2 regions of the Defluviitalea raffinosedens genome follow, and region 2 is predicted to be linked to the other one. Evidence: riboswitches for the same ligand, from Rfam matches in the RefSeq annotation. Region 2 holds a riboswitch; the other holds the start of a gene.

Region 1 (6,470 bases), on a different contig from region 2:
GGCCGCTTCGATGTCAGCCTCGTTTCCCCCATGCCTGACAAATGCGTCAATCGCTCCGCTTAAAAGCTTGCTGCTGATGAACTCGTTAAAACGCCCGACGACGATCCCAACTTTTAAATCTTTTGCCATCAAGTTCCCTTCAAGTGTTTTAATCGGCATTCTTTTCACCCTCCTGATTTTTCACCGTATTTGATTCGATGCTTAAATTGCAATAATGTGTCCCATCTTTTCCTTCTTCGTTCTGATATAGAACTTATTGACCTCATTGGCTTCGATCTGTATCGGCACCCGCTCCACAATCTCAAGGCCGTAACCGCTTAAGCCAATGATCTTTTTGGGGTTATTGGTCAAGAGCCTGATTTTCCTGATGCCCAAGTCATAGAGTATTTGCGCTCCTATGCCATACTCTCTAAGGTCAGGGGCAAAACCAAGCAGTTCATTTGCCTCCACCGTATCCTTCCCTTTATCCTGGAGCGCGTAGGCGCGTATTTTATTCACAAGACCTATTCCGCGTCCTTCCTGGCGCATATAAAGCAGCACTCCCCTGCCTTCGTCTCTTATCTGCCTCAATGCGGCATTCAACTGTTCTCCGCAATCGCATCTCAGGGAATGGAAAGCATCTCCTGTCAGGCATTCGGAGTGTACTCGCACCAGCACCGGCTCATCAGGATTGCTAAGATGTCCTTTTACCAAGGCGATATGGTGTTCACCGTTAATCGTATTTTCATAGGCAATAATTTCAAATTCGCCGTATTCGGTCGGAAGCTTGGCTTTTGCGGCTGCCGTTACAAGCTTTTCATTTTTCCTTCTGTATTTTATCAGTTCTTCTATTGTAATGATTTTGAGGCCATGCATTTTTGCAAATTCGAATAGTTGAGGCACTCTTGCCATGGTGCCGTCATCATTCATAACCTCGCATATGACCCCCGCCGGATGCAAACCTGCCATTCTGGCAAGATCCACGGCTGCCTCCGTATGCCCGGAACGTTTCAGCACCCCTCCGTCTCTTGCAATCAGAGGAAAAATGTGTCCGGGTCTGGTAAAATCGCTGCTGACCGAAGCTGGATTTGCCAGTTCCTTTATGGTATTCGCCCTCTCAAAGGCTGATATGCCTGTAGTTGAACTTTTGTGATCCACCGTCACGGTAAATGCCGTCTTCATGCTCTCGGTATTTCTTTCCACCATCAGGTCCAGTTCCAGCCGCCGCGCATTCTCCTCTGTCATGGGGACACATATCATCCCTCTTCCATAGGTAGCCATGAAGTTTACGCTTTCGGGCGTCACCTTTTCCGCCGCCATCAAAAGATCCCCTTCATTTTCGCGGTCTTCATCATCTACAACCAGGATCATCCTTCCCTCTCTGATGTCTTCCAACGCCTCTTCAATGGTATTAAAATTCATGTTGAATCCCCCTCCTGTTCGATACATTTAAGCCCTATTTACGGCCGAATTTATGCGAATCCATTACTCTTGAGAAATTCTACGGATATATCCCGTTTCGGCTTTGATTCCTGTGAACTGCAATTGAAAAGCCTTTCCACATACTTTCCTATCACATCGCACTCAATATTCAGCTGATCGCCTACCTTTTTCGAGCCCAGAGTCGTTTCGCCTGCGGTATGAGGTATCAACGATACTTTAAAGCATCTGTCATCAACATGGGCAACAGTCAGGCTTGTGCCATCGAGCGCAACCGAGCCTTTCATGACGATATATTTAAGGATATCGTTTCGGGCTTCAATCGTAAGCCATATGGCGTTGTCCTCTTCCACCCTTGATATAACGGTTCCCGTCCCGTCGATATGTCCGGTAACAATATGGCCTCCGAGCCTGTCTGACAGCCTCAGAGCCCGCTCGAGGTTCACTTTGTCGGATATTTTCAGCATTCCAAGTCCCGTATTTCTCAACGTTTCAGGCATCACATCGGCGGAAAACCAGTTGCCGCCCATATCGGTTACCGTGAGGCAAACTCCGTTTACAGCAATGCTGTCCCCGATTTTCATGCCGTCCATAACCCTTGAACAACTGATTGAAAGTCTGGCGGATTTACTGCCCCGGCTAATTCCTTTTATGGTGCCCATCTCCTCAACGATTCCCGTAAACATAAAAATCACCTCTCACATATCCTTCGATAAGGATGTCTTCATCAAATCTGCTGATGCTGATATCCTGCAATTTAACGGCATGCTCCATTATTTCTATCCCCTCGCCTTCAACAGGAGTTTTGGCATCTTTTCCGCCGATAATCTTCGGCGCGATAAAAGTCATAACCTTATCAACAATTCCCGAATCAAGCGCGGCGGCATTAAGGCCTCCCCCACCTTCTAAAAGCACGCTGTCAATCTCAAGCTTATATAGCTCATCCATAAGCTTTGCCAGATCGACATGCCCTCCGGGGCTGTCCGCTTTAAGAATCCGCACTCCTTTATCCATGAGCAGCCTTTCTTTTTCAGGGTCAATCGCCGTTGTCGTGGCAAGGATTAAGCCTGCTGATGATTCCTCATTGATAACCCTGCTGTCCGGAGGTATCAGCCCTTTGCTGTCTACGACAATTCTGACAGGATCTCTGGTCGTTTCAGAGTCAAGCCTCGCAGTAAGAGACGGGTTGTCTGCAAGGACTGTATTTATGCCCACCATTACGGCGGTAACCCTGTTGCGCAATGTATGCACATATCGCCTCGAAGCTTCTCCTGATATCCACTTTGAATCACCGCGGGCAGAGGCTATTTTGCCGTCGAGCGTCATGGCGGTTTTCATAATCACGAAGGGCCTTTTTTGGGTTATATATTTGATGAATATCTCGTTGAGTTTTTTCGCTTCCTGCTCGAGGATACCGCAGACCACCTGAATACCGGCCTCTTTAAGCATTGCGACCCCTCTGCCCGCAACTTTAGGATTGGGATCGATCATTGCCATTACTACTTTGCTGATTCCCTTTTCTATAATTGCCTTTGCGCATGGGGGCGTCTTGCCATAGTGGGAACATGGCTCCAGATTGACATACAGTGTCGCTCCGCGGACATCTTCCTTTGCATTCTCAAACGCGGCCGCTTCTGCATGCGCACATCCGCGCTTCGCATGATATCCTTCAGCTATAATCCTTCCGTCTTTAACTATAACCGCACCGACCAGCGGATTCGGGCTTGTCATTCCCCATCCCAACTTAGCCAGCTCAAATGTTCTTTGCATATATCTCTCGTACATGTTCATCCCTCGCTCAAAAAAGTATGTGTTTATCCTTAGGCCATTACTTTCTAAGTAGCCTTTCAAACCGATTCAGAGATTCATCACACAGACAGTAAAAAATCCCTGAAGCAAAAACTCCAGGGATAATACAATACATCCATTGCTGACATGCAGACGCAATAGAACACATTCTCTTCTCCCATCCAGACTATACTGTCGGCCCCGGAAACTAACCGGATCTGCCATTTAAGGCTCGCGGGCTTTACCGCCGGTAAGGAATTTCACCTATCCCTGAAGATACTTATATTAAGTTTTACCGTTATTAATGATTGAAATAAATATATCACTTGTCAACTTTCAAGTCAATGATTTTCATTCCTCATTAAACTTGCACGTTTCACTTCTTCACGGAACCACCTCTACGGATAACACTCCGTTTTCCAGAACCCTTTTCGCTTCGGATCGAGATATTTTAAGGCATTCGGCAATTAGCCTGTCATAGCGTATTCGCAAATGATAGGGGTTACGAAACCGTATAACATCTCTCTCCGTATCCTCACCGCCATTCCTCAAAACATAAGCCGGCTCCTCCAAAATCTCAACATTGTTTTTCTGCAGTAAAACCCTGTCCAAGCCATATTGATACACAATTTCCCGGTCATTTCGCAGAAATGCCTCATACTCTGCCTTATTCAAGCGTTTTTTGCTGATGCGCGAGTAAATCGGCAGCTTGTATGTGTGTTTACACCGTTTGAAACTGCGCTTTTTCGCGCGTGACCCCCCGCCCGTTGCACAAAACTACTTCACCAGAGATTTTGACCCCCCTACCGTCTTGCCCATCGTTCTCCTTCGCGGGCAGTGATCGATGAGTGACATTGTTTGCACAGGCTCATAAGGTTACTGTCTGCATTGGTTCCGCCTTTAGATAAAGGGATAATATGATGTACCTCTTCGGCTGGTGTAAGCCTTCCGTACTTTTGACACTCCTCGCAAAGCGGGTGCTCTGAGATATATCTGTCCCTGATGCGTTTCCATCTCCGGTCATAGCTTTTTCTTGTTTGAGGATCTCGTTCGTATTTGTTGTAATAAGCATCCACTTGCCTTTGATGCATGTCGCAGTACCTTCCGTCCGTCAGTTCAGGACAGCCGGGAAAGGAGCAAGGCCTTTTTGGTTTTCTTGGCATCTGGCCACCTCCTTTACAGGTATAAAAAAGCCCTCACAGGTTCATATCCCATGAAGGCTTATCCATAACTTTTCACAATACCATTATATTTGGATTTATAATGAATTTCATCTCATAAAAATCTCATCTGGAATATTGAACAACACATTTGCTATTTGACCATGGCATCTTACCGTTATAATACTTATCGGAGATATACCGCTGCATATCGGGTGGTAAAGCTGCAAGCAAAAGATAAGCCTTTTTCCTATCTTCCTCTAACTCCTTGGTGCTTTTATAGAAGGAACATTTATCTTGCAAGCACTTGTGTACAGTCAGGATATTGCAGCCGTTCCTTCCGTTACTGCCAAAGCATTTATTAACCATCTTTCCTCCCTCCTGTTTTATGTCATAAGAAAAAGCCCCGAAGGGCTTATGCGTTTTAATGTTATTTTTTCACGATATCATTATATATGGGATACCTGTGTTTTTCATCTCATGAAAATCTCACCTTAAAGGAAGCTAAAAATATCAGTTTATTTGTTCAAAGATAGCTTTCGAATATACTTCTATATCTCCAGGAGTAAGCATGTTGAATTTTTCTTTTACAGCTACAAAATATTTCCCGATCAACTCTTTGGGTATTACACGATTAGAATGCGCATCCACCGGCAAACCGTCTCTAGTATGCCGCCATGGTTTCTCCAGATGCGTAAACTTCTCTAGCGTTTTTCCGCTATAACAGCAGAAGTTCTTAATAACGCTATCCAATATCGCTTTTTCAGCAGTTGTAAAAACTGATTCATCGAAAGCTTCAACACTCTCAATGGGGTCAAACCGATAAGATGAATACCTGTTATATATATCTCTGTAAACCGGTCCATGAACCCATGCCTCACAGTCTTCTTCAAAAAGAAACCGTCCTTCAAAAGCATAATAAAAACCCTGGACATAATATAGCGCCTTTTGTAAAGCTAAAGGAGTTATGTCCTCGCATTTATAAAGCAGATATTGGATAATTGAGTCCAGCTTTGAACCCGTTTTGTTTTCTTCCCCAAGCAGTTCCTGTACCTTCCGCTTACTTTTTTCATATGCCTGCAGAGATTTTAAATTGTCCTTATTTTTCTCCAGTAATTCTTTATAATACGCTGGATCATCATAAATCTTTTGAAGAATATCTGAATACTGTTTTGTAGGCATATCACCTTCACAATATCTCGAAAAAGTCATTTCCCCCCAACCTAAAAGCAATGATAGCGGACGTTTGCCAATATTGTATTTCTGAGGTATTTCTAATATCTTCTCCAGCGAAATAATGCCGTTTTTTTGACGGTACGTGTCATACAAAGCCTTTAGATTTTCGTCCTCTATATCCGCTACATAGACTTCGCTCCCACATTCCGTACAAACAGCCTTCTTTCCAGTATACTCATATTCTTCGCCTTTAAGTTTACCCTTAATTGTTGCTGTTTCTACCATGTATTCGACATCTCTTCTGCATTCCTCGCAAAATGTCTTATTCCTATTCATAAGGCGGCCTCCTTTCAAACTCTCAAACTTTCTGATTGATCATCGAAAAAGATAATCAATCGGCTTGTTTCGCTTATGAAACGATATAACAACCACTCGTTTTCCACTTTCACTATCAATTAGATTAAATTTCGTATATATATCAACTAACTCCTCGATGCCATCAAAGTTAAATAACGTAACCTGGGGACAAAATACATATAAAACCTCATGTTCAAATCCTACTTTCGTATTTTGCAATGAATGGCAAAAATCTTCTGTTTTTATTTTCAGTAAAATCTCCTTTTGCCTTCTGCTGTTTAGATTATATTCATTTATAAAATCTATGTTTTCTTGTCTATTCTCATTTTTTGATATAATGAATCTGCCCTCTCTAATACAGTCATGTATCATTGCCAAAATCTCATCAATCTGTTCCCAGGTATAATTCTGATTATAGTGCTGATTCATTGCATCACCTCTTTTGTGATACAATGATACTATATTATATGCCTTTTGTCAAGATTTATGCATCAATTAGTGCATTTTTTATTCTTAGTGTAAAATTGTTCTAGGACAAAAAATAGCAAGAGACCACTCTTTTTGGTAAAA
Region 2 (13,473 bases):
AAGTGCTCAAAAGAAAGTAGAAGGCAATAACTTCTCCATCCGTAAGCATTTGCTGGAATATGACAGAGTTATGAATGATCAAAGAGAAATCATATACAGTGAACGCCGCAAGGTATTGGAAGGAGATAACTTAAGAGATAACATTATAAAAATGGTTAAGGAAATCATTGAATCTTCTGTAGATATGTACACAGGAGAAAGTCCTCATGCAGATGACTGGGATATAGTTGGATTAAGAGAACATCTCACTAAAATCATGCCTATACAGGGCATAGAAATAACCAAAGAAGAAAGAGAAGATATTACTAAGGAAGCTCTAAAGGAAAAGATTATAGACAAGGCCCTTAAATTATATGAACAGAAGGAACAAGAAATCGGAGAAGAACAGATGCGTGAAATAGAACGGGTTATTCTTCTTCGGGTAATTGACCAAAAATGGATGGATCACATTGACAATATGGATCAGATGCGCCAGGGAATCGGACTTCGTGCATATGGCCAAAGAGATCCTCTGGTGGAATATCAGTTTGCCGGATACGATATGTTCGAAGAAATGAGTGCAAATATTCAGGAAGATACTGTTCGTGCTCTGTATCATGTAAAAATTGCTTATAAACCTGAAAGAGAAAGAGTTGCAGAACCAACTTCCACAAACAGAGGAGAAGAGTCCAGTGTAAAAACCCCTTATAAGAGGAAGGAAGAAAAAGTTGGAAGAAACGATCCTTGTCCTTGTGGAAGCGGTAAAAAGTACAAACACTGTTGCGGTAGAAATGCATAGTACAGTGAAATAAGGAGTTGATCAAGTTGTTAGAGCTGGAACAATTAAAATTAGAACTTCAACCCTATGAGGAAAAATTAGAGGAAATGGGGGCTTCACTTTGACATTGCCGGTGCCAAAGAGAAGCTAAAAACTTTAGAAGAGCGTTCCGCAGATCCGAATTTTTGGAGTGATATGGAGGAAGCTCAAAAAGTATTACAAGAAATAAAATCATTAAAAATCAAAATTCAAAAATATAATGAATTATACCAGGAATACGAAGATATAGTAACTCTGGTTGAAATGGGATTGGAAGAACAGGAAGAAAGCCTGATTCCTGAAGCTAAACAGGGGACTAAAGAATTTATCAGCCACTATGAATACATGAGGATTGCTACTTTGCTTGATGGCGAGTATGATAAGAATAATGCGATCCTTACCCTCCATTCAGGAGCGGGAGGAACAGAAGCCTGTGACTGGGTATCCATGCTCCTTAGAATGTACGTAAGATGGGCAGAGGATAAAGAATACAAGGTAGAGACTTTGGATTATTTAGCTGGAGATGAAGCCGGGATCAAATCCGTGACCATCAAAATCAGCGGAGAAAATGCCTATGGGTACCTAAAGTCTGAAAAAGGTGTTCATCGCCTGGTTAGAATTTCTCCTTTTGATGCTTCGGGAAGAAGACATACTTCTTTTGCTTCCTGCGATGTTATTCCTGAGCTGGATGATGATGTGGATATAGAAGTCAATCCTGAAGACCTTAGAATTGATACCTACAGGTCTACTGGAGCAGGTGGACAGCATGTAAATACTACTGACTCTGCTGTAAGAATTACCCATATACCTACGAATATTGTAGTTCAATGCCAAAATGAACGTTCGCAACATAAGAATAAAGAAATGGCCCTAAAAATGTTAAAAGCAAAATTGTATGAAAAAAAGATGGAAGAACAGATGGAAAAGCTTCAAGGTATTAGAGGCGAAGTGAAAGAAATCGGCTGGGGAAGCCAGATCAGATCCTATGTTTTTCATCCGTATAATATGGTAAAAGATCATCGCACCAATGAGGAAACAGGAAATGTTTCTGCAGTGATGGATGGTGAGATAGATCGGTTTATCAATGCATATTTAAAATGGATCCATTAATATTTGGGGGGAGGAAAAGCAATGGCAACCAAACAAGAAGTAATTTTTAAATTAGGTGGAGAAGAATATGGCTTGGACATTATGAAAGTGTATGGCATTGAAAAGTATCAGCAGATTACAAAAGTACCCAACACGCCGGAGTACATTGAAGGGATCATTAATCTAAGAGGAGAAGTGCATCCTATTTACAACTTAAGAAAGAAATTTAAAATGCCTGAAAAACCCATAGATGATGATACCAAAATGATCATCGTCAATTCTAATGACATGATGGTTGGTTTTATTGTAGATGCAGTATCTGAAATCAGACACATAGAAGAAAGCGATATAAAGCCGGCACCCAAACTTATTTCAGGTATTGACAGACGTTATATTATTGGTGTGGGTAAAGTAGGAGAAAGAATGATTATTTTATTAGATGTTGACTTAATATTAGAAGATGAAGAAAAGAGAGAAATTAGTCAAGTAATAGAAGAAAACAATGCTTAAGCAAAATTTTACAAAAAATACGGGAAAATCCCGTATTTTTTTATATCCATTTTTTATAGCAATTTGCTTGCACTTTTTCTGAAAGTATGATATATTCCTTGTTACAAGAACAAATGTCTATTATACAAATACAAGGAGATATTTATGAAAGAGAAATCTGGATATTATATAGTAAAACAGGATGTACTTCCTGAAGTATTTATTAAAGTCGTGGAAGCTAAGAGACTCCTGGAATCAGAAAAAGTACAAACGGTGCAGGAAGCTGTAGAACTCGTGGGAATCAGCAGGAGTTCTTTTTATAAATATAAAGATTCTGTATTTCCCTTTTTTGAGAATTCCAGAGGAAGAACGATTACGATTTCTATTCAGCTGGAAGATCAGGCGGGGTTATTATCTCATGTATTGAACGTTATTGCATCTGTCGGTGCAAATATATTAACCATTCATCAAACGATACCAGTGAATAAAATTGCCAATGTAACGATTACAATGGAAACCAATCCTATGAAGGATGATATTAAAGAGCTTATGGATCAACTAGAATCCATTGAAGGGGTTTTAAATGTTAAAATAATAGCTAGGGAGTGAAGAGTATGATCAATATTGCCATACTGGGTTACGGAACGGTAGGATCCGGTGTTGTGGAAGTTATTAAAACGAATCAGAGTAGTATTGATAAAAGAGCAGGAAAACATATCAACATTAAACATGTGCTGGATTTAAGAAAATTTCCTGGAGATCCTGTAGAAGAAATTTTAACAGATAACGTAGAAGACATCTTAAATGATGATGAAGTTAAAATTATAGTGGAAGTTATGGGTGGCGTTGAACCTGCTTATACCTATGTAAAAAGAGCGTTACTTAGCGGAAAAAGTGTTGTAACTTCCAATAAAGAATTAGTAGCGAAGCATGGGGCAGAACTTTTACAAATTGCCAAGGAAAAAAATATCAACTTCCTGTTTGAAGCCAGTGTAGGCGGAGGAATTCCTATTATCCGACCTTTAAATCAATCCCTGACAGCCGATGAAATTTATGAAATTACAGGTATTTTGAATGGAACAACCAATTATATTCTTTCTAAAATGGCTGATGAAGGCAGAAGTTTTGAAGATGTATTAAAAGAAGCCCAGGATAAAGGATATGCAGAAAGAGATCCGAGAGCAGATGTAGAAGGATATGATGCTTGCAGAAAAATTGCTATTTTATCTTCTCTGGCTTTTGGCATGCAAGTAGATTATGAGGACATATATACGGAAGGTATTACAAAAATCACAAAGAAAGATATGGAGTATGCAGAAAAACTCGGATGTTCTATTAAACTTCTCGCTACAAGTAAAAAGATTGATCATCGTATATTTGCCAGGGTTTCACCGGTCATGATTGATAAAGAGCATCCGCTTGCAACCGTAAATGGAGTGTTTAATGCGATATTTATCAAAGGAAATGTAATCGGAGATGTTATGTTTTATGGAAAAGGCGCAGGGAAACTTCCTACGGCCAGCGCTGTTGTAGCGGATATTGTAGATGCAGTCAAACATTTAAATCGTAATATTGTGTCCTTCTGGAGCACCGAAAAAATGAGCTTAATGGATTTAAAAGATGTAACTACTCAATATTTTGTAAAGATCCACTATGAAAATTTTGAAAAAGCAAGAAAAGAAGTAGAAAACTTATTTGGTCCAATAGACATCATCCAATTGGATAAAAAAGACCAGGAATTTGCATTTATTACACCAGAAGAAAGTGAAGGTACGCTTCAAGAAAAAATATTTACACTGAAAGAAAAGGATGATATAACAGAAGTGGGCAGCTTAATCAGAATCGAAAGATAAAAATAGGGGCGATATGATGAAATATGTTATAATTCTTGGGGATGGCATGGCAGACGAACCAATCAAGGAACTCAATAACCAGACTCCCCTGCAATATGCCAATAAACCTACGATGGATGCTTTGGCTAAGTTGGGCGAAATTGGGAGAGTTCACACAATTCCGAAGGGAATGGCTCCCGGAAGCGATACTGCGAATCTGGCTGTATTAGGATATGATCCCAGCCTTTATTATACAGGTAGATCTCCGTTAGAAGCGGTAAGTATGGGTGTGGAACTTTTAGACAGCGATATAACCTTTCGATGTAACCTGGTAACGCTCTCTGATGAAGGAGAATATAAAGACAAGGTTATTCTGGACCATAGTGCTGATGAAATTTCAACGGAAGAAGCCAGGGAATTAATAAAAGCTGTAAATGAGCACTTTAGATCAAAAGCTATAGAATTTCATCCAGGAATAAGCTACAGGCATTTAATGGTGTGGCATGAAGGCCCGGACGATTTTGATTTAACACCTCCCCATGATATACTGGGAAAGAGTATTAAGGATTATCTTCCTAAGGGTTCACAAAGTGGCACTATTTTAAATATGATGAAAGAGAGCTATGATTTTTTAAGTGTTCATCCTATCAATATTCAAAGAGTTAAAAAGGGTTTAAGACCTGCGAACTCTATTTGGATTTGGGGAGAAGGAAGAAGACCCAGGCTCCCTCTTTTTGAGGAAAAATACGGTCTAAAAGGCTCTGTAATTTCTGCTGTGGATTTAATTAAAGGTATTGGAATATGTGCAGGGCTAAAATCTGTAGATGTAGAAGGAGCTACCGGAAATATTCATACAAATTTTGAAGGGAAAGCTATGGCAGCGATCAATGAACTAAAGAATGGTCAGGATTTTGTGTACGTTCATGTAGAAGCACCGGATGAATGTGGACATAGGAACGAATTAGAGAATAAAGTGAAATCTATAGAACTTTTGGATGAAAAGGTTGTAAAAGTAATTGTAGAAGAGCTCAATTTACTGGGAGAAGACTATTCTATCATGATTTTGCCGGATCATCCTACACCCCTTAGGCTTAGAACTCATACAGATGACCCCGTACCGTATTTAATATACCGTAAAAATAAAGAAGTACTCAATCTGGAACAAAAATATGATGAAATATTCGCAACGAGCAGCAAGAATTGCTTTCCTATTGGGCATGAATTAATTGAATATTTCTTTAAAAAATGAGGAGGGACGAACTTGTTAATTGTACAAAAATTTGGAGGAAGCTCCGTAGCCAATGTAGAAAGAGTATTTAATGTTGCAAAACGAATTATTGAAACCTACAAGCAAGGAAATGATGTTGTCGTTGTTTTGTCAGCTCAAGGGGATACCACTGATGAACTGATTGCGAAAGCCCATGAGATTGATTTGCATCCTTCCAGAAGAGAAATGGATATGCTTATATCTACGGGTGAGCAAATATCTGTTGCACTTATGGCAATGGCAATTCAGAAATTGGGATATCCTGCTGTTTCTTTAAATGCTTTTCAGGTAGGTATGTATACAAATACTACCCATAGCAACGCAAGATTAAAGAAAATTCACACAGAGAGGATAGAGGCGGAATTAGACAGAAAAAATATTGTATTGGTTACAGGTTTTCAAGGCATTAATAAATTTGACGATATTACTACCCTTGGAAGAAGTGGATCGGATACCACTGCGGTTGCTTTAGCTGCTGCATTGAAAGCTGATAAATGTGAAATTTATACAGATGTTGACGGCGTATATACTGCTGACCCGAGAGTTGTTAAGGACGCAAGAAAATTAAAAGAAATTTCATATGATGAAATGCTGGAACTGGCTTCTTTAGGAGCAAAGGTTCTTCACAACCGTTCTGTTGAAATTGCTAAAAAATATAATGTAGAACTCGTTGTAAGGTCCAGTTTAAACAATGCAGAAGGTACAGTTGTTAAGGAGGTTTGTAATATGGAAAAAATGTTAGTAAGCGGTGTAGCAGGCGATAAGAATGTAGCCAGAATCTCGGTAATTGGCGTTGAAGATACTCCAGGGAAGGCCTTTGAATTATTCTCATTATTAGCAAAACATAAAATCAGTGTGGATATTATTCTGCAATCTATTGGTCGAGACGGAACGAAAGACATCTCCTTTACAGTAGCCAGAGACGATTTACATGATGCCCTCAAACTTATTAAAGAAAACCAAGAAAGATTAACGGCAAAAGATGTGGTATACAGTGATAAAATAGCAAAAGTATCCATTGTTGGAGCTGGAATGGCAACCAATCCTGGAGTAGCAGCAATGATGTTTGAAGCGATGTATAATGCAGGAATTAATATCCATATGATTTCTACATCTGAAGTAAAAATTTCTGTACTGATTGATGAAAAATATACAGAAGATGCGATGAATGCAATCCACGAGCAATTCAGACTGGCAATTGAAAGATAGGCTATAACACACAGCGGCTCCATGAACGCAATAAGCGTCCATGGAGCCGTTTTTATATCCAGCGGCCATTGACCGCTTATTTTATGAAATAAGAAAGTTGATTTTATTTGTCAGGACTCAAACTTTCTTATTTCATAAGTGTAACCTAGCCGCTGTTTGAAGGGATCAAATACTGGATTCAATATTATAATATGTATAGTACAAACGAGTGTTACAATATATGGAAAAAAGTAATGATAATTCTTTGTAAATATTGTTCAGACTAAGTAAATCGTTTATAATAATAATAAAGTAAAATACAAAATCGAAATGGTGAGAAACATGGACATTCTAAAAAAATTGCAGGAAGAATTTGAGTTAAAACCTTTTCAAGTTGAAAATACGGTTAAACTCATTGATGAAGGAAATACAATTCCATTTATTGCGAGATATCGAAAAGAAGCCACAGGCTCTTTAAATGATGTAACGCTCCGTAATTTTTATGAAAGGTTAACTTATCTTCGAAATCTGGCCGATAAAAAGGAGCAGGTTGTAAGAAGCATTGAAGAACAGGGAAAATTAACGGAAGAACTGGTTAAGCAGATTGAAAAAGCTGAAACTTTAACGGAATTAGAAGATATATATAGACCTTTTAGACCTAAGAGAAGGACGAGGGCGACCATTGCAAAGGAAAAAGGTTTAGAACCCTTTGCACAAATTTTATGGGATCAAGATTCCAATTTTAGCCCGGAGGAAATTGCTAGAGACTATATTAATCCTGAAAAAGAAGTATATACCATAGAAGATGCCCTGCAGGGGGCAATGGATATTTTGGCAGAATGGATTTCTGATGATGCCAGTTATCGCAAATATATTCGCCAGGAAACCTTTAGTAAAGGGTTATTGGTTACTAAAGCAAAAGACGAAGAATTAGAGTCTGTATATGAAATGTATTATGATTATAGTGAAGCAATAAAAAGCATTCCCGGCCATAGAATATTAGCCATCAACAGGGGAGAAAAAGAAAAAATCCTATCTGTCAAAATAGAAGCACCTGTTGAGCGGATAGGAGCTTACTTAGAAAAGCAAGTGATTAAGAATGATAAAAGTCCATTTTTGGATCTCATAAAAACTGTGATTGAAGATAGCTATAAAAGATTGATTGCTCCTGCTATAGAACGAGAGATCAGAAATGAATTAACAGAAAAAGCTGAAACAGGTGCCTTAGCTGTTTTTAAAAGTAATCTTTCTCAGCTTTTGATGCAGCCCCCTATTAAGAATAAAGTAGTTATGGGATGGGACCCTGCATTCCGCACAGGATGTAAAATTGCCGTTGTAGATGAAACAGGGAAAGTACTGGATACGACGGTAGTCTATCCGACTCCTCCGCAAAATAAAGTAGAAGAGGCAAAGAAAATATTAAAAGAGCTGATCAAAAAGTATAATGTGGATATTATTGCCATTGGAAACGGAACCGCCTCCAGGGAATCCGAAATGTTTGTTTCGGAACTGATTAAAGAGTTGGATCAGGAGGTGCATTATATTATCGTTAATGAGGCAGGGGCCTCTGTATATTCTGCTTCTCCTTTAGGTTCGGAAGAATTTCCTGAGTTTGATGTGGGCTTAAGAAGTGCGGCATCCATTGCCAGAAGACTTCAGGATCCTTTAGCAGAACTGGTTAAGATTGATCCAAAGTCTATTGGAGTGGGCCAATATCAGCATGATATGAACCAAAAAAGATTGGAAGAAGTCCTTGGTGGGGTTGTAGAAGATTGCGTAAACCGAGTTGGGGTAGATTTAAATACAGCTTCAGTATCCTTGCTTCAATATGTAGCAGGAATAAAAAATACCGTAGCAAAGAATATTGTAGAATATAGAGAAACCAATGGTAAATTTACAGCAAGGCAACAGCTCTTAAAAGTAAAGCAGTTAGGACCTAAAGTATTTGAGCAGTGTGCCGGATTTTTACGAATTCCCGAATCAGACAATGTATTGGACAGAACAGGGGTTCATCCGGAATCTTATAAAGTTGCAAAAGACTTGCTAAGATATCTGGGATACACAGAAAATGATATTTTGGAATTAAAAATAAAGAATATCAGAGCTCAGATCGAGGATATAAATATATTAGCCGGGGAATTGGAAGTAGGCGTGCCTACCCTTGAAGACATCATTAAAGAGTTGGAAAAGCCAGGGAGAGATCCAAGAGAAGATATGCCAAAGCCAATCCTTAGAAGCGATGTTCTTGAGCTTAATGATTTAAAGCCGGGCATGGTTTTAATGGGAACTGTACGCAACATTACAGATTTTGGAGCCTTTGTAGATATAGGCGTTCATCAGGACGGACTTGTTCATATCTCAGAAATGACAGAGAAGTTTATCAAGCATCCTTTGGAAGTAGTCAGTGTGGGAGATATTATTAAGGTATCTGTATTAAGTGTTGACATAAATAAGAAAAGAATAGCATTAACGATGAAAGGGATCTAAGGAAGGAGAAATAAAATGGAAGTTAGGTCGTTTAATGATGACTATCACGAGGTCGGCCAATTAGTATTAAATGCGCAGGTAAATAAGGAGACATATTTTTTCTATCCGGTTTATAAGACGGTAGAGGAAATGAAAAAAGATTGGGAGGGGAAAGAGCTTATCCTGATGGTTGCTGAAGAAGACAACCAGATCATAGGTTTTGGAGGCTTAGATTTAGTCCGAAAAGAAGGCAATCCCAATGCAGATTTGTATGGGATCCTTGTAAATCCGCTTTATCGAAGTCAAGGTGTGGGCAGTGCGCTAATGGAAGCTTTAATCCGTAAAGCGAAAGAAGTAGGTATTCGATCCATCTACGCTCAAATTGAGACCGATAATGAAGAAGGAATAGATTTTTTGATTAAGCATGGATTCGAGTATAAAAGAAGCTTCTTCAGAATGGAAATGAATGAGCCGATTTTTCAGGAAGTAAACTGTCCTGAAGGTATTGAAATCAGAAGATCAAAAGCAATAAAGGATAAAGCCCAGTTCTTGGAAACCTATGAAGAAATTTTTGGCAATCCCAAAGATGGAGAAAAGCAACTTGCAATTTTATCCGATCCGAATCATAGTCATGAGATTTTTCTGATGTACAGGGTGAGTAGAAGCACTGGAAAAGAAAAATTAATTGGATTTTGCGGCGTGGAAAGTATAGAAGAAGATGGTAAAATGAACCGTCGTATTGATACCTTGGGCGTTATTGATAAGTATGGAAGACGAGGAATGGGTAAAGTACTTTATATGACGGTATTAAATTACTATTGGTCTTTGCCTGATACGAGAAAGATTAGCATTACGCTAAAAAGCTCATCGGAAAATGTTAAAAAGTTTTATTTAAGTTGCGGCATGGAAGAAACGCAAAGTACAGAGACCTACAAATATGAACTAGAAGATTAAAATTTTATCATGTATGAAAGTTGACACATATAGAATCATATAGTATAATGAGTTCAAATTTAATAAGAAGATTCTTCAGGGCAGGGTGAAATTCCCGACCGGCGGTGATAGTCCGCGAGTGCGTTATGTACGCATTGATTTGGTGAAATTCCAAAACCGACAGTACAGTCTGGATGGGAGAAGAATGGCGTTATTACGCATTTCCAAGCAGTCCGAAGAATCCTCTGGCTGCTTTTTTTATTGCAGCCCATAAAATTTAAGGAGGAATGGAAATGGAAAGTATTCAAAGAGTAGCAGATCAAAAGAAAAGAGTGTTTGAAACAAGTAATTTAGTAAAGATGGGATTGTTATCCGCACTGGCATTTATCCTTATGAGACTTGACTTCCCTATACCTGGTTTTCCACCTTTTTTAAAAATGGATGTCAGTGATATCCCATCTGTTATAGGTGCGTTATCCATAGGGCCGGCGGCAGGAGTCATTGTTCAGTTGACCAAAGCATTTCTTTATATGGTATCAGGAAGCGATACAGGTTTTGTAGGGCCTTTAGCCAATTTTATTGTAGGAGCAGCCTATGTTCTGCCCCTTGGGCTTGTATATAAATATAAATCAAATTTAAAAGGTTTTATCATAGGATGTTTTGCAGGTACCATTACAATGGCAGCAATTGGAGGACTGATAAATTATTTTGTTATGATACCTTTTTATGCGATGATCTTTGGAATGAGCGTGGATGTAATCGTTTCTATGGGAACCAAAATTAATGCAGGCATCAATGATTTAAAGACTTTGGTTCTTTATTCTATAGTGCCTTTTAATCTTCTAAAAGCCAGCGGTATTTCTATTCTAAGCTATGGTGTGTATAAAGCACTATATCCCCTTTTTCACAGAAGTAAATAGTATAGAAGATGATAGAACGGTCATCCGTTCTTTTTTCTTGCATATTTTTATAAAAAATAATACAATTAAACATAATATATTAAGATAGTATAATATTGAAAGGAAAGAAATAATGGTTTATGAAAGCTATTCTGAAGAAGAAACCAAGCAATTAGGTATTAAGCTGGGCAGTTCATGTAAAAAGGGAGACATTTACTGTCTGATAGGAGACTTAGGAGTCGGGAAAACTGCTTTTGCCAAAGGGTTAGCAGAAGGGTTAAACATCTATGAACCCATTACAAGTCCTACCTTTACAGTTGTGAATGAATATGAAGGAAGAATTCCTTTGTATCATTTTGATGTATACAGAATTACCGATATAGATGAAATGGATGAAATAGGATATGAAGAATACTTCTTTGGTGACGGTGTATGCTTAATCGAATGGGCAGATATAATTGAAGACCTAATCCCGGATTCTGCTGTTTGGATTCATATAAAAAAAGATTTAAGCAAAGGTGAAAATTATAGAGCAATTACTATTTCGAATAAAAAGGAATGATTGAATTGAAAATATTAGCATTGGATTCATCAGGCAATGTCGCCTCTGTAGCTATTATAGAAGATGATCAATTATTAATAGAGCTTACAATGAACTACAAAAAAACTCATTCTCAAACCCTTTTGCCGATGATCGATTCCATTTGCAAAATGGTGAATCTGGATTTAGAATCCCTGGATTATATTGCTGCAGCCAGCGGGCCTGGTTCTTTTACAGGGCTTAGGATAGGGGTTGCTACTGCAAAGGGGTTAGCATATGCCCTTAATAAACCGATTATAGGAGTTCCGACCCTTGATGGGCTGGCATATAATATTACATATACCGACTATTTAATTTGTCCGATTATGGATGCAAGAAGGAATCAAGTGTATACAGCTTTTTATTTATGGGAAAAAGGCTTGTTAAAAAGACAGTCGGATTACTTAGCCATTGAAATTGATGAATGTGTAAAAAGAGCTAAGGAATATAATAAACCCCTTGTTTTTTTAGGAGATGGGGTACCGGTATACAAGGATAAGATAAAAGAAGCAATAGGTGATGGGGAATATTATTTTGCACCACAATCCTGCAATATGCAGAAGGCATCGTCCATTGGAAGTCTTGGAATGATTCTGGCTAAAGAAGGAAAAGCTCAGGATTCTATGGAGTTTGTGCCTTTTTATCTGCGAAAATCCCAGGCAGAAAGAGAATATGAAGAGAAGGCAAGAGGAAACCTATGATCAAAATTATTTCAATGAAAGAAGAACACATTCCCCAAATTTATGAAATTGAAAAAAGCTGTTTTACAATTCCCTGGTCTAAGGACGCCTTTGAAAAAGAATTGAAGGAAAATCCTTTGGCCTATTATATTGTGGCAGAATCCAAAGGCAATATATTAGGATATGCGGGAATGTGGAAGATCGCCGATGAAGGTCATATTACGAATATAGCAGTGCATCCTGATTTTCAGCATCAGGGCGTGGGAACCCTGTTAATGCAGGGCATTATTGAAGAGGCGCAAAGAAATCATTTCATAGGACTTACTCTGGAAGTGAGAGAAAGCAACATTAAGGCACAAAATTTATATAAAAAATTTGGTTTCGTCAATGAAGGAATCAGAAAAGGGTATTATCAGGATACAGGAGAAAATGCGGTGATCATGTGGAAATATTTTAAAGAATAGAACGTCTTCTAATTTTAGAAGGCGTTTTATTATAGGGAAGAAAATTGTCATACTACTAAAAACATTTTGATTTAAGAGAGGAAATCAATGCCCTTTATTGAATATAATAATATAGAGAAAGGAGTGGAAATATGAAGAAATTTCACGAATTATCCTATAGAGATTTGAAGAAGTTCATCGACCCCTCAGATTTTGATTTTAGAACCACCGACGAACTAGAGCCGATGGAAGGAATTATTGGTCAGGAAAGAGCGGTAAAAGCAATGGAATTCGGACTAAATATCAAAATGAGGGGCTATAATATTTATATGTCAGGCCCAACCGGCTCTGGTAAAACCACTTATGCAACATCCTGTGTCAGAGAAATTGCTAAGAATGAACCTGTTCCTTATGATTGGTGTTATGTATATAATTTTGCTAAACCAAGCAATCCTTTAGCACTTCGTTTTCCCCCTGGATTAGGAAAAGAATTTAGAGATGATATGGATGAGCTTATAGAGTTTTTACTTGAAGAAATTCCTAAAGCGTTTAATTCAGAAGAATATGAAAAAGAAAAAGCAGAAATTATAAAGCGTTATCAGACGAATAAAGACGAAATTGTTAAAAAGATGAAAGAAAGGGCAAAAGAGTTAGGCTTTGGCGTAAAGGTTACCAGTGCAGGCATATATTTTGTTCCCCTTATTAACGGAGAAGCAATAGATGAAAATGAATATGAGAATTTGAATGAAGAGATCAAAGAAAGATTTACAAAAGTGACAGAGGAGTTTCAGGATGAAGTATCAGATATCCT

What was found. A riboswitch is a leader RNA that binds a small molecule or an ion and turns the genes downstream of it on or off. The one in region 2 is predicted to bind FMN.
Positions count from the first base shown of each region.
Region 1: it holds a riboswitch for FMN, as region 2 does, so the genes downstream of both, ribD (bifunctional diaminohydroxyphosphoribosylaminopyrimidine deaminase/5-amino-6-(5-phosphoribosylamino)uracil reductase RibD) here and JOD07_RS11185 (ECF transporter S component) in region 2, are expected to answer to the same signal.

Region 1 covers NZ_JAFBEP010000035.1:38-6,507, reverse strand. The annotation lists gene ribH (6,7-dimethyl-8-ribityllumazine synthase) at 1-153, opposite strand, end outside; gene JOD07_RS14890 (bifunctional 3,4-dihydroxy-2-butanone-4-phosphate synthase/GTP cyclohydrolase II) at 202-1,401, opposite strand; gene JOD07_RS14885 (riboflavin synthase) at 1,452-2,105, opposite strand; gene ribD (bifunctional diaminohydroxyphosphoribosylaminopyrimidine deaminase/5-amino-6-(5-phosphoribosylamino)uracil reductase RibD) at 2,086-3,204, opposite strand; FMN riboswitch at 3,374-3,489, opposite strand; partial or broken gene JOD07_RS16045 (DUF1062 domain-containing protein) at 3,592-3,927, opposite strand; gene JOD07_RS14870 (HNH endonuclease) at 4,011-4,370, opposite strand; gene JOD07_RS14865 (hypothetical protein) at 4,494-4,736, opposite strand; gene JOD07_RS14860 (type II TA system antitoxin MqsA family protein) at 4,881-5,879, opposite strand; gene JOD07_RS14855 (hypothetical protein) at 5,919-6,329, opposite strand.
Region 2 covers NZ_JAFBEP010000016.1:44,488-57,960, forward strand. The annotation lists gene secA (preprotein translocase subunit SecA) at 1-778, shown strand, start outside; one part of gene prfB (peptide chain release factor 2) at 805-879, shown strand; one part of gene prfB (peptide chain release factor 2) at 881-1,906, shown strand; gene JOD07_RS11150 (chemotaxis protein CheW) at 1,928-2,395, shown strand; gene JOD07_RS11155 (ACT domain-containing protein) at 2,540-2,983, shown strand; gene JOD07_RS11160 (homoserine dehydrogenase) at 2,989-4,227, shown strand; gene JOD07_RS11165 (cofactor-independent phosphoglycerate mutase) at 4,244-5,455, shown strand; gene JOD07_RS11170 (aspartate kinase) at 5,468-6,682, shown strand; gene JOD07_RS11175 (Tex family protein) at 7,004-9,148, shown strand; gene JOD07_RS11180 (GNAT family N-acetyltransferase) at 9,164-10,081, shown strand; FMN riboswitch at 10,149-10,270, shown strand; gene JOD07_RS11185 (ECF transporter S component) at 10,354-10,980, shown strand; gene tsaE (tRNA (adenosine(37)-N6)-threonylcarbamoyltransferase complex ATPase subunit type 1 TsaE) at 11,093-11,521, shown strand; gene tsaB (tRNA (adenosine(37)-N6)-threonylcarbamoyltransferase complex dimerization subunit type 1 TsaB) at 11,518-12,240, shown strand; gene rimI (ribosomal protein S18-alanine N-acetyltransferase) at 12,237-12,683, shown strand; gene JOD07_RS11205 (Lon protease family protein) at 12,815-13,473, shown strand, end outside.